Regions from separate parts of the Shinella sp. 838 genome, predicted to be linked through region 2. Evidence: predicted binding sites of a transcription regulator. Region 2 holds the regulator's gene; each other region holds the start of a gene.
The links. Region 2 encodes LexA, which represses DNA repair genes until DNA is damaged. Its sites were predicted from a motif close to TGTTCNNNNTGTGTTCNG; they were not measured.

Region 1: P9A16_RS30720 (ImuA family protein) is a predicted target of LexA. The motif match lies at 3,144-3,161, and genes of this name have one in related genera.
Region 3: recA (recombinase RecA) is a predicted target of LexA. The motif match lies at 2,864-2,881, and genes of this name have one in related genera.

What each region holds. Positions count from the first base shown of each region.
Region 1 is NZ_JARSBQ010000016.1:59,013-63,472, reverse strand. It holds gene P9A16_RS30730 (error-prone DNA polymerase) at 1-908, opposite strand, end outside; gene P9A16_RS30725 (Y-family DNA polymerase) at 905-2,419, opposite strand; gene P9A16_RS30720 (ImuA family protein) at 2,337-3,095, opposite strand; gene P9A16_RS30715 (ATP-dependent helicase) at 3,302-4,460, shown strand, end outside.
Region 2 is NZ_JARSBQ010000001.1:1,549,403-1,553,862, reverse strand. It holds gene trpD (anthranilate phosphoribosyltransferase) at 1-115, shown strand, start outside; gene trpC (indole-3-glycerol phosphate synthase TrpC) at 124-939, shown strand; gene moaC (cyclic pyranopterin monophosphate synthase MoaC) at 953-1,450, shown strand; gene P9A16_RS07335 (molybdopterin molybdotransferase MoeA) at 1,450-2,673, shown strand; gene lexA (transcriptional repressor LexA) at 2,772-3,497, shown strand; gene P9A16_RS07325 (ComEC/Rec2 family competence protein) at 3,491-4,460, opposite strand, start outside.
Region 3 is NZ_JARSBQ010000011.1:124,675-129,134, reverse strand. It holds gene alaS (alanine--tRNA ligase) at 1-1,402, opposite strand, end outside; gene recA (recombinase RecA) at 1,717-2,805, opposite strand; gene P9A16_RS26180 (carbohydrate kinase family protein) at 3,040-3,987, shown strand; gene P9A16_RS26175 (pseudouridine-5'-phosphate glycosidase) at 4,022-4,460, shown strand, end outside.

The sequences.
Region 1 (4,460 bases), on a different contig from region 2:
TCCAGCTCGTCGTCCAGGGACTTTCGAACCTTGTCGGGAACACCCTCGGGATAGCGGTCGGCCGCCCCCTCCCAGGTGAACTTGACCAGCGACTGCTGCGGATCGAGACCGGGGACGATCGCCTCTTCCGGATATTGGTATTGCAGTTCCTTAAGGTCGAACTTGCAGCGCTCGACGATTTCGCGCCCGCGCGCCAAGGCTTCCGGATACTCGGCAAACAGCCGGTGCATTTCCTCCGGCGTTTTGAGAAAGCGGTCGGCGTGCCTTTCGCGGTCGAAGCCGACATCATCGATTGTCGTGCGGGTGCGGATGCAGGTCAGGACATCCTGCAACTGCCGGCGGCTTGGCTCATGGAACAGCACGTCGTTGGTGACGACGGTCCTCACTCTGGCGCGGGCGGCCATAGTGGCGATGCCATGCAGGCGCATCCGGTCGTTCGGCCGGCGTCGCAGGCACAGGCTGACATAGGCCCGATCACCGAACAGCTCGGCCATCTTGCGCAGCTGCACGCCGCAGGTCTCGTCGGCTTCGTCTGGTACGAGCACGCCGATTATGCCAGCCGCGTGCAGGGCAACATCTGCGAAATCGATCAGGCACTTGCCCTTGCCGCCGCGGGCCTTGCCGAGCGACAACAGTCGCGTCAGGCGCGAATAGGCCGGACGGTCCATGGGATAGACGAGGATCGACATGCCGTAGGTCAGATCAAGACGGCAGCCGACGACCAGGCGAATGCCGGTGGCCTTGGCCGCCTCCCAGGCGCGCACGATGCCGGCCAGGCTGTTGCGATCGGCGACGCCGACGGCCTCGATGCCAAGCGCGGCCGCCGCCGCGAACAGTTCCTCGGCGCTGGACGCCCCGCGCAGGAACGAGAAATGCGTCGTGACCTGCAGCTCGGCATAGCGTGTCATCCAAACACCCCATGCACGAACCACAGATGCGAGCCGGTTGCCGGATCGATGCCGTCGCCGGCGCGATAGAGCCAGTAGCGTTCGCCAAGCTCGTCCTCGACCACAAAATAGTCCCTGACCGCCTGGAACTCGCGCGGCCGGCGCCACCACTCCCCAAAAATCCGTTCCGGGCCGTCGGCGCGCACAACCTTCCGGCGCTTGCCGCGCCAGGTGAACACCGCAGGCGGCTGGTCCGGCAGGAGGGCGATCACCTCGATGTGCTCCGGGTGCGCGAAGAGCCGCGTCGGCCGCGGCCATTTGACGGCCCAGGCCTCGCCGACGTCAGGCGCGGTCGCCGCGATGCGCCGGACTGAACGCTCCGGTACATCGGAGCCGACGGGCGCGACCCGAAAAAGCCGGTGCCCGCGATTGCCGAGAATATCGACCAGCGGGGTGATGTCGGCAACCTCCTCCTCGATCAGCGAGGAAGCGACCTGACGCTCCTCCAGCGGCTCGGCGAAGACGGCGACCAGCACCAGCTTCTCTATGCCAAAACCGGGATCGATGGTCTCGATGCGGTCGCAGAGCAGCTTCGACAGCCGCGCCGGGTCGCGAACGGGTTTGGCAAGACCGGCGCGGAGATGCTGGCGCGTATTGTCGACGCGATGGATGAAGAGATCGCAGCGTCGCGCGCCAAGGCCGTTTTCCGCCAGCCGCGCCGAGAGCTGGCCGACCAGCCGGCGGACATATTTGGCGATGGTCTCGGGCGCGCCGATCGGTTCGGCAAAATTCTTCGAGACCTCAATCAGTTCCGGCGTGCGGATCGGCTCGATCGGTTCGGCGATGCGGCCGAATATCTGATCGAGGCGACGTGCCGGTTCCGGCCCGAACCGCAACGTCAGCGGTGCGCGCGGCATGGCGGAAAGCTGGCCGACCGTATCGATCCCGAGAACACGCAGGCCCTGGACGATCTCCGCCGGTAGCCGCAGGGCGGCGATCGGCAGGTCGATGACCGCTTTCGTCACATTGTCCACCGGCACGACGGTCGTTTCTGCCGCCAGCAGCCGGGCGAGCGCATGCGCGGCGCCCCAGGTGTCGGCCAAGGCGACACGCGCTGTCAGCCCGCGGCCGCGCAACAGATTGACGAGACCCGACACGAGCAGCGCCTCGCCGCCGTGCAGGTGATCGGCTCCCTCCGTATCGATGACGAGACCGTCGGCGCCATCGACGGCGACGACGGGGCTATATTGCCGGAGCGTCCAGAGCGCCAGCCGCTCCAGGGCCGCGGCGTCCTCGGCCGGGGCCGCATCGACCATGAGGAGATCGGCGACCATGGCCTGAGCTTTGCTGGCCGCCATGCCAATGCGCAGGCCAAGCTTCTGAGCTGTCGGATCGGCGGCGGAGATCCAGCGTTTCGAGCCGCTGCGGGCAACCACGACCAGCGGCTTGTCAGCCGGCAAGGCTTCGCCGGCGCGCCGTCTGATCCGCTCGGTCGATAGCTGTGGGAAGTAGACAGATACGACCCTTGGCATCGGGGGCTCCAATTTCGAATTCGGCGCATTCGCCGGCCTTGACGCGCATCAGTTCCGCCAGCCAGCGCGCCCTTCCGACGCCGGCCACCGGCAGTCTTTGCGATGGCAAGGTGCTGATGCGCCACCGTGTCGTCGAGGCCGTCGGCTGCCCGTAGTCCGATGCCTCGTTCTGTCGTCGCCATCGCCGGAGCACGATGCCCATGGCGCCAGTTTTCTCGGCCGCCAGCTGCAGGCGCCGCGAGGCCGTCATCGGCAGACGGACGAGTTCGCCGACGACCACCGCGAGGCCACGAAACGACAAGCCCTGCTCGATCGCGTCCAGCACCTGCTCTTCACGGTCGCTTTCGCAAAACACCACGCGATCCGGAGGGAGACCGGCCTGCGTCACTGCCGGGAAAAACAGGTCCGGGCGCGCCATGCACCAGAGCACCTTGCCGCCCGCCCGCGCCGCGACGCCGGCCACGAAGAGTGCTGCTGCAGCCCCATCGACCGTCCCTCCCCCGCCGCCGGCGATTTCGTGCAGCGCCCCGAAGGCGAGCCCTCCGCCCGGCAAGGATCGGTCGACCTCGGTAACCCCGAAAGGCAGCACCTGACGCGCGCGCCGGGCGCCGCCTTCGAGCTGCTCGATGCGCTCGCGAAGCTCGGCCAGCACGGGGTTGTGGGCATGGTTTGCCACGGCAGAATTGTTACTCCCTAGGGTTTTCAGCGGTTCTTTAGGCTGATATGTTCATTATTTGTTCCGATTGCCTAACTGAGTCAATCGGGCCTCCGCTCCGGAAGTTGCCCCTCGGCTAAGTCGTTGAAACGAATCCCTTAGCTGTATCAAGGAGATATCCGGCGATCGGAGGGGTAGGAAATTTTTCTTATGGTGTCTGGGGACAAATGGCGGCGGCGCATCTTGAAAAACTCAACGACCGGCAGCGCGAAGCCGTCGAGCACGGTATCGGCCTGCCGGACGGAAAGACCGGCGGCCCGCTGCTGATCATCGCCGGCGCGGGCTCCGGCAAGACCAACACGCTGGCGCACCGCGTCGCGCACCTCATCGTCAATGGCGCCGACCCACGGCGCATCCTGCTGATGACCTTTTCTCGGCGGGCAGCTTCAGAAATGGCGCGCCGCGTGCAGCGCATCTGCCGTCAGGTGCTCGGCGACAATGTCGCCATCATGACCGACGCACTCGCGTGGGCCGGAACGTTCCATGGGATCGGCGCACGGCTGTTGCGCATGTATGCTGAGCAGATCGGTCTCAGCATCGACTTCACTATCCACGACCGCGAGGACAGCGCCGATCTGATGAACCTCGTCCGGCACGACCTTGGCTTTTCTGCCAAGCAAAGCCGTTTCCCCACCAAGAACACCTGCATCGCGATCTATTCCCGCGTGGTCAATTCCGAGGCTTCGATCAAGGAGATCCTCAAGTCGTCCTATCCCTGGGTGCTGGAGTGGGAGGAGGAGCTGAAGCAGCTTTTTGCCACCTATACGGAAGCGAAGCAGGCGCAGAACGTCCTGGATTACGACGACCTGCTGCTCTACTGGGCGCAAATGGTTTCCGAAACCGAGCTGGCCGAGGACGTCGGCAACCGCTTCGACCACATCCTCGTCGACGAATACCAGGACACCAATCGCCTGCAGGCGTCGATCCTGATGTCGCTGGCGCCGGGCGGCCGCGGCCTGACCGTTGTCGGCGACGACGCACAGTCGATCTATTCCTTCCGGGCGGCAACCATCCGCAACATCCTGGATTTCCCGAAGGAGTTCTCGCCGAAGCAGGCGGACGTCATCACGCTCGACCGCAATTATCGTTCGACCCAACCGATCCTTGCAGCGGCCAATGGCGTGATCGAATTGGCAAGGGAACGCTATACAAAAAATCTCTGGACGGACCGCGCCTCCGAGCAGCGGCCGATGCTGGTCACTGTCAAGGACGAGATCGACCAGGCCGCCTATATCGTCGAGCAGGTGCTCGCCAACCGCGAGGTGGGCATGACGCTGAAGCAGCAGGCCGTGCTGTTCCGGACCTCCAGCCACAGCAACGCGCTGG
Region 2 (4,460 bases):
GGCGGAAACGCTCAGGGACGGCATGCGCCTCGCCACCGAAGCGCTGGAAAGCGGGCGTGCGCGCACCGTTCTGGAACGCCTTGTCGCAGTTTCCAACGAAGGCCAGGCGGAGTAGGATTGTCCATGACCGATATCCTGAAGAAGATCGAAGCCTACAAGCTGGAGGAAATCGCCGCCGCCAAGGCGCGTGTTTCCCCTGCCGAGCTTCGCGCGCGCATCCGCGACCAGGAGCCGCCGCGGGGCTTCTTTGCGGGCCTCAAGGCGAAAAAGGCGGAAGGCCGCTTCGGCCTCATCGCCGAGATCAAGAAGGCAAGCCCCTCCAAGGGCCTCATCCGGCCGGATTTCGATCCGCCGGCGCTGGCGAAGGCCTATGAGGCCGGCGGAGCCGCCTGCCTTTCCGTTCTCACGGACACACCGAGCTTCCAGGGTGCGCCGGAATTCCTGACAGCGGCGCGGGCGGCCTGCACCCTGCCGGCGCTGCGCAAGGACTTCATGTTCGACGGCTACCAGGTGCTGGAAGCCCGTGCCTGGGGTGCGGACTGCATCCTTCTCATCATGGCCTCGCTCAGCGACGACGATGCGAAGATGCTGGAAGACGCCGCCTTCGCGCTCGGCATGGATGTGCTCATCGAGGTGCATGATGCGCCTGAAATGGAACGCGCGCTGAAGCTCAAGTCCAAGCTCGTCGGCATCAACAACCGCAATCTGCGCACGTTCGACGTAGATCTTGCCGTTTCCGAAAAGCTCGCAAGCATGGTGCCGGATGACCGCCTGCTCGTTGGCGAGAGCGGCATCTTCACCCATGCGGATTGCGAACGCCTCGGCAAGGTCGGCATCTCCACCTTCCTCGTCGGCGAAAGCCTGATGCGCAAGGATGACGTGGCGGCCGCCACTCGCGAGCTCCTTACCGGCTCGGCCGGCATGCTGGCAGCGGAATGATGGCGGTCTCGAAATGACGGGCGAGGCCCGCACGCTCACGCATATCGGCGCGTCCGGCGAAGCCAACATGGTGGATGTCGGCGGCAAGGCCGAGACGGTGCGCATCGCGGTTGCCGAAGGGTTCATCCGCATGGCGCCGGCAACGCTGGACCTCATCCTCAAGGGCGACGCCAAGAAGGGCGACGTGATCGGTACGGCGCGGCTTGCCGGCATCATGGCCGCCAAGCAGACCGCCAGCCTCATCCCGCTCTGCCATCCCCTGATGCTGAGCAAGGTCGCGGTCGACATCCGCGAGGACCGCAGCCTTCCGGGACTGCGGATCGAGGCAATGGCCAAGCTGACCGGCCGCACCGGCGTGGAGATGGAGGCGCTCACCGCCGTCAGCGTCGCCTGCCTCACCATCTACGACATGGCGAAAGCCGCAGACCGCGAGATGGAGATCGGCGGCATCCGCCTCGTCGAAAAATCCGGCGGACGCTCCGGCGACTACCGGCGCGGAGACGCAGGCTGATGTCGCTGCTGCCTGTCGAAGACGCCCTCCATCGCCTGCTTTCGGCCGCCCGGCCGACACAGCAGACAGAGCTGGTCCGGCTGCACGAGGCGGATGGCCGCGTGCTTGCCGAGGATGTCGCTGCCAAGTTGACGCAGCCGCCCTTCGACAATTCCGCGATGGACGGTTATGCCGTGCGCCACGCGGATATAGCCACGCTCGGCTCGATCCTGAGCGTTGCGGGCATGTCGTCCGCTGGCCACGCCTTCCAGGGCACCGCAGGCCCCGGCGAGGCCGTGCGTATCTTCACCGGCGCCCCGCTGCCGGCCTTCGCCGATACCGTGCTCCTGCAGGAAGATGCCGAGGTCCTGGAAGACGGTCGCATCCGCACCACCTTCCTCACACCGAAGGGCCGCCACATCCGCCCGCGCGGCCAGGATTTTTCCGAAGGCGAAATCGTCCTGAGGACCGGCGACGTGCTCGATGCCGGCCGCCTGACGGTCGCGGCAGCCATGAACCATGCGGCGGTGACCGTCTATGCACGCCCGCGCATCGCCGTGCTCGCCACCGGCGACGAGCTTGTGTCGCCGGGCACGCCCCCAGGCGCCAGCCAGATCATTGCATCCAACACCTACGGCGTCGCTGCGCTCGCCCGCGCGGCAGGCGCCGAGGTGATCGACCTCGGTATCGTCGGCGACGACAAGGACGCAATTCTGAACGCCGTGCGCCACGCACTGTCGCTCGGTATCGATGCGCTCGTCACACTCGGCGGCGCATCTGTCGGGGATTTCGACCTTGTGCAGCCCGTGCTCGGCGAAGCCGGCATGGACCTCGATTTCTGGCGCATCGCCATGCGCCCCGGCAAACCCCTGATGGTCGGCCGCCTCGGCGACGTGCACGTCGTGGGCCTGCCCGGCAACCCTGTTTCGAGTCTCGTCTGCTCGCACCTCTTCCTCGTTCCCCTCGTGCGCCGCCTCGCGCGCCTTCCAGCGGAAAACCGCGAACGTCCGGCCATTGCCGCCGTGCCGCTCAAGGAGAACGACCACCGGCAGGACTATGTTCGCGCACGCATTGCCCGCGACCCCGCCGGAGACCTGCTCGTCACGCCCCTCGACAAGCAGGATTCCTCCATGATGAAGGCCTTCTCCGCATCCGAGGCCCTTCTCGTCCGCGCACCCCACGCGCCGGCGGCCCCTGCAGGCGCGCCCTGTACAGTGCTTCTCCTGCGCGAACCATCCGCCTGAACAGTACTATTATTGTTTCAGCAGCCCCTTGCAGAACACATATGGAACAGATAGTGTCTGTTCTGGATTTGTTTCACTCGATTCTCGGTGGAGGGGCCATGCTCACGCGGAAACAACAGGAACTTCTCCTGTTCATTCATGAACGGATGAAGGAGTCCGGTATTCCTCCCTCCTTCGACGAGATGAAGGACGCGCTGGATCTCGCGTCGAAATCGGGCATCCACCGCCTCATCACGGCGCTGGAGGAACGCGGCTTCATCCGGCGCCTGCCGAACCGGGCCCGCGCGCTCGAGGTGATAAAGCTTCCCGAAGCCTATACCCAGAGCCTGCAGCCGCGCCGCGGCTTTTCACCTGCCGTCATCGAGGGCAGTCGCGGCAAGCAGCCCCCCGCTCCCGTCGCCGCCCCGCCGCAGCGCACGCCCGTGGCCGAGGTTTCCTCATCCGTCTCCGTGCCTGTCATGGGCCGCATCGCTGCCGGCGTGCCGATCTCCGCCATCCAGAACAACACCCATGACATCACCGTTCCGGCCGAGATGATCGGCAACGGCGATCACTATGCGCTGGAGGTCAAGGGCGATTCGATGATCGAGGCCGGCATTCTCGATGGCGACACGGTGATCATCCGCACGGCGAGCAGCGCCAATCCCGGCGAAATCATCGTCGCGCTTGTCGACGACGAGGAAGCCACGCTGAAGCGCTTTCGCCGCAAGGGCGCGTCGATCGCGCTCGAAGCGGCAAACCCCGCCTACGAGACCCGTATCTTCGGGCCGGACCGGGTAAAAATCCAGGGCAAGCTGGTCGGCCTCATTCGCCGCTATCACTGATCGGCCGGCTGATCGAAACTGCCCGTGCGCCAGTCGTAGCTGCGGTGGCGGGCCCAGGGCCGGTCGAGACTTTCCACGGCCGGTGTGACCTGCGCAGCTGAAAAGATGTTGGATAGGCCTTCGGCGGCCGGGTGGATTTCGAGGGCGCCGGTTCGCCTCAGGTGACGCACAGTCACCAGGCGCGCACCCGAGCGGCAGGCCTCGAGCCGCAGGGCCAGGGACAAGACGACGAGGTCGGCAGCGTCGCAGGCCGTGCCCAGGAAGGCGACGTCGTCGAGGGTCACGATCCGCCAGCCGCTTGGCGAGACGGCGGCGCAGAAGGCCTTTGCCTCGCAGACGAAGCCATTGCCGGCCCGGGCCGCCGCGAGCGCGGACGCCATGGCGTCCCTCGCCTTCTGCCGGTCGGCCTTGCGCCGGGGCTTGTTTCGGCTTTCTGCGGCACCCGTGGTGCTGACGGCTTCTTCAAGGGTCAAGCCGGCGCTTCTGCGGATCTCGGGTTTTACAAGTTCGCCGAGCCGAAGGGCGCGCCGCCACTGCGCATAGATGAAGTCTGGCGGTCTTGCCCGGTTTGTGGCGACGGTTTCGCCGCGAAGGATGGCAACGAGGCGGCCATCCTCGGACACCAGCGCTTCCGGCGTGGCACCTCCAGCCGGAAAGCAGGCGATGGCGAGGCCGATCCCGACAAGCAGCGTTCCCGCATGGCGCAGCCGCGTGCGCAGGATGCAGACAAGCCCGCCACCAAGACCGATCAGCAGGAACGCAATCGAGGGAATGCGGCCGGTGACGATCTCGCCCTTCCAGCTCGCAACCCATGTCGACAGCGCGATCATCCACTCGATGCCCTTGCCCATGATCGCGAAGGGCACGCCATCGAGGCCGAAAGGCATGAGCAGTACGGCGATGAGGCCGAAGGGCATGACGATCGCGCTGATGACAGGCATAGCGAGCAAGTTGCCGGCAAGT
Region 3 (4,460 bases), on a different contig from region 2:
CGCCCTCGGCCGTCTCCGTGTCATATCCGAGGAATTCGCTCGCGCCGTGCTTTTCCTTCAGCTCGAACCAAACGGCTTCCGTCGCCTTGTCGCCGGAGCCGGACCAGTTCGCGCGCGCTTCCGCCTTCTGGCGCTGCATCGCATCGTTGAAGCCGGAAAGGTCGACATGGATGTCCCGGGCGCGCAGCGCGTCCTGGGTCAGGTCGAGCGGGAAGCCATAGGTATCGTACAGCTTGAACGCGGTCTCGCCATCCAGCATGTCGCCCGTCTTGAGCGTCACGGTGGCATCCGAGAGCAGCGACAGGCCGCGCTCCAGCGTCTTGCGGAAACGGGTTTCCTCGAGCTTCAGCGTCTCGGAGATCAGCGCCTCGGCCCGCACGAGTTCGGGATAGGCGCGGCCCATTTCGCCGACGAGCGCGGGAAGCAGCGACCACATCAAAGGTTCGCGGGCGCCGAGCAGCTGCATGTGGCGCATGGCGCGGCGCATGATGCGGCGCAGGACGTAGCCGCGGCCCTCGTTCGACGGCAGGACGCCGTCGGCGATCAGGAAGGCGGAGGAGCGCAGGTGATCGGCGATGACCCGGCAGCTCGCTGCCGCTTCGCCCTCGGCCTTCGTGCCGACGGCCTCCTCGACGGCCGAGATCAGCGTGCGGAAAAGATCGGTCTCGAAAACGCTCTGCACGCCCTGCAGGATGCAGGCCATGCGCTCGAGGCCCATGCCGGTGTCGATCGACGGGCGCGGCAGCAGACTGCGCTCGCCGGGCGCCGTCTGGTCGAACTGCATGAAGACGAGGTTCCAGAATTCGAGGAACCGGTCGCCATCCTCCTCCGGCGAGCCGGGCGGGCCGCCCCAGACATGCTCGCCCTGGTCGATGAAGATTTCCGAACAGGGGCCGCAGGGACCGGTGTCACCCATCTGCCAGAAGTTGTCCGAGGTCGGGATACGGATGATCCGGTCGTCGGAAAGGCCGGCGATCTTCTTCCAGAGGATGGCCGCTTCCTCGTCCTCGGAATAGACGGTCACGAGCAGCCGGTTCTTCGGCAGATCGAACCCCTTCGTCACCAGCGTCCAGGCAAGCTCGATGGCGCGCTCCTTGAAATAGTCGCCGAACGAGAAGTTGCCGAGCATCTCGAAGAAGGTCAGGTGCCGCGCGGTATAGCCGACATTGTCGAGGTCGTTGTGCTTGCCGCCGGCACGCACGACCTTCTGGGCTGTCGTCGCTGTGGAATAGGGACGCGATTCCAGGCCGGTGAAGACGTTCTTGAACTGCACCATGCCGGCATTGGTGAACATCAGCGTCGGGTCGTTGCGCGGCACGAGCGGGCTGGACGACACGATCTCGTGGCCGTTCTTTCGGAAATAGTCGAGGAAAGTCGACCGGATCTCATTCACGCCGCTCATATCGCGTCCTTCATCTCTGCCCTTTTGCGCCGGAAAACCGGCGCATCACCCACCCAATTCACTGCAACGATGGCGAAACCGCCTCGCCGGCCGGAGTGCCCGCCCGGAAGACCCGTCAAGGTCACCCATCCGCGAATTCCGTCGAAACCGCCCGCGCCTGCCGCTTAGAGGAGGCGGAAGGTCGAAAACCTTGGCGCGCGCGAGAACTGAAGGCTTTTATCGCCCGCCTCGGCCCCTGTCCAGACACCAAAAAACCGGCCTTTCGCGAAGAAGAGGCCGGTCTTCGATGTTTTTGCGAAACCGTTGCGCGGCGATTACATGCCGGCCGCGTCGTCCGCGTCGTTCGGATCCGGTCCGCCGTTCTCCAGGAAGCGGTCGGCGATCAGGCCGGCATTCTGGCGCAACGCCGTCTCGATCTCGCGGGCGAGATCCGGATTGTCGCGCAGGAACGTCTTGGCGTTCTCGCGGCCCTGGCCGAGACGCTGGCTGTTGTAGGAGAACCAGGCGCCGGACTTTTCCACGATGCCCGCCTTGACGCCGAGGTCGATGAGCTCGCCGGTCTTGGAAACGCCCTCGCCATACATGATGTCGAACTCGACCTGCTTGAAGGGCGGTGCCATCTTGTTCTTGACGACCTTGACGCGCGTCTGGTTGCCGATCACCTCGTCGCGCTCCTTGACGGCGCCGATGCGGCGGATGTCGAGGCGGACGGAGGCATAGAACTTCAGCGCGTTGCCGCCCGTCGTCACTTCCGGCGAACCGTAGACGACACCGATCTTCATACGGATCTGGTTGATGAAGATCACCATCGTGTTCGACTTGGAGATCGAGGCGGTGAGCTTGCGCAGCGCCTGGCTCATCAGGCGCGCCTGGAGACCCGGCAGGCTCTCGCCCATCTCGCCCTCGATTTCGGCGCGCGGCGTGAGCGCGGCGACCGAATCGACAACCAGCACATCGACGGCGCCGGAGCGCACCAGCGTGTCGGTGATCTCGAGCGCCTGCTCGCCGGTGTCGGGCTGCGAGATGAGAAGGTTTTCAAGGTCGACGCCGAGCTTGCGGGCATAGACCGGATCGAGCGCGTGTTCGGCGTCGACGAAGGCGCAGATGCCGCCCTTCTTCTGGGATTCGGCGATGGTCTGCAGCGCAAGCGTCGTCTTGCCCGAGCTTTCCGGGCCGTAAATCTCGATGATACGGCCCTTGGGCAGGCCGCCGATCCCGAGTGCGACGTCGAGGCTGAGCGAGCCCGTCGACACCGTCTCGATCTCGATGACGCTGTCCTTGCCACCGAGCTTCATGATGGAGCCCTTGCCGAAGGAGCGCTCGATCTGGGAGAGTGCCGCTTCGAGTGCCTTGCTTTTATCCACTGCTTTATCCTCTACGAGCCGCAAAGTGTTCTGTGCCATTTCGTCCACCTTTAGGTTATTGAAGCAAGACAGGCAACGAAGCCGTCGATGAAAGCTATGTACACATTTTGTTCTCTTTTTGCAAGATCCATTCATCCATTTGAATTATTTCGTGAATCGAGCGTGTGTTCTCTTTTCGTTTAGGGCTGTTGAAAGCCGTGGCGGAACAAGGATGTACCCGCGCAGGGTCTGCACGGTTGCAGGCGAATCGTGCCGCGGGAATGAAGGAAGACGATGACGGGAAAGACGATACTGGTGATGGGCGGCGCCCATGTGGACAGGCGCGGGCGCATTGCCGGCGAGACGGCGCCGGGGGCGAGCAATCCCGGTGCCTGGTTCGTGGAAGCGGGTGGCGGCGCGTTCAATGCGGCGCGCAACCTCGCCCGGCTCGGCCGGACGGTGCGGCTCGTCTCGCCGCGCGGCGGCGATGCGGATGGCGACATCGTCGCGGCGGCAGCGGAAGCGGCGGGGGTCGAGGACACACCCTTCACCTTCCTCGACCGGGCGACGCCAAGTTATACGGCGATCATCGAGCGGGACGGCAACCTCGTCATCGCCCTGGCGGACATGGAACTCTACCGCCTCTTCTCGCCGCGCCGCCTGCAGCAGCGGGCGATGCGCGATGCGGTCGCCGCGGCTGGGCTGATCCTCACCGATGCCAACCTGCCGGCCGAAACGCTGGCGGCCATGACGACGGCGGCGTGCGCCGCAGGTGTGCCGATCGCCGGAATCGCCATTTCACCGGCCAAGGTCCCGCGGTTCGCCGCTAGCCTTCCCGCCCTCGCCTTCCTGTTCATGAACGAGGCGGAGGCGCGCACACTGACGGGCGCAGCACCGGACAATCCGGCCGACTGGCCGAAGGCGCTGCGCGCAGCCGGCCTTTCCGCCGGTGTCGTGACGCGCGGCGGCCGCGGCGTCGTCGCCTTCGATGCAAAGCGCGCCGCATGCGTTGCGCCGCCGGAAGCCCCCGCGCTCGGCGACGTCACCGGCGCGGGCGATTCGCTCGCCTCCGGCTTCCTCGACGCCTGGATCAGCGGCCACGAGATCGGCGAGGCGCTGCGCCACGGGGTTGCCGCCGCGGCGATCACCGTGCGCTCGCCGCTCGCCGTCGCCGAAGAAATGTCGCAGGCGGCGCTTCAGGCCGCACTTTCCCTTGTGCCGGAGGCCGAAGGAATGGCATGAGACTTTTTTGCCGAAATTCCTGCAAGGACCTCGCATGACCAGACCCGTTTCCACCCTCCTGCCGATGCAGTATTCGGACGAAGTCGCCGCCGCCAAGAGCCGCGGCGCGCCGATCGTCGCGCTCGAATCGACGATCATCACCCACGGCATGCCCTATCCGGGCAACCTGAACATGGCCCGCAGCGTCGAGCGCATCATCCGCGAAGAAGGCGCCGTGCCGGCGACGATCGCCGTCATCGACGGCATCCTGCATATCGGCCTCGACGATGCGACGCTGGAAACGCTGGCGCAGACCGAGGGCGCGATGAAGCTGTCGCGCGCCGACCTCGCCTTCGCGATCGCCGAGCGCCGCACGGGCGCGACGACCGTTGCGGCGACGATGATCGGCGCCGCCCGCGCCGGCATCAAGGTCTTTGCGACCGGCGGCATCGGCGGCGTGCATCGCAAGGCGGAAGAAACCTTCGACATCTCCG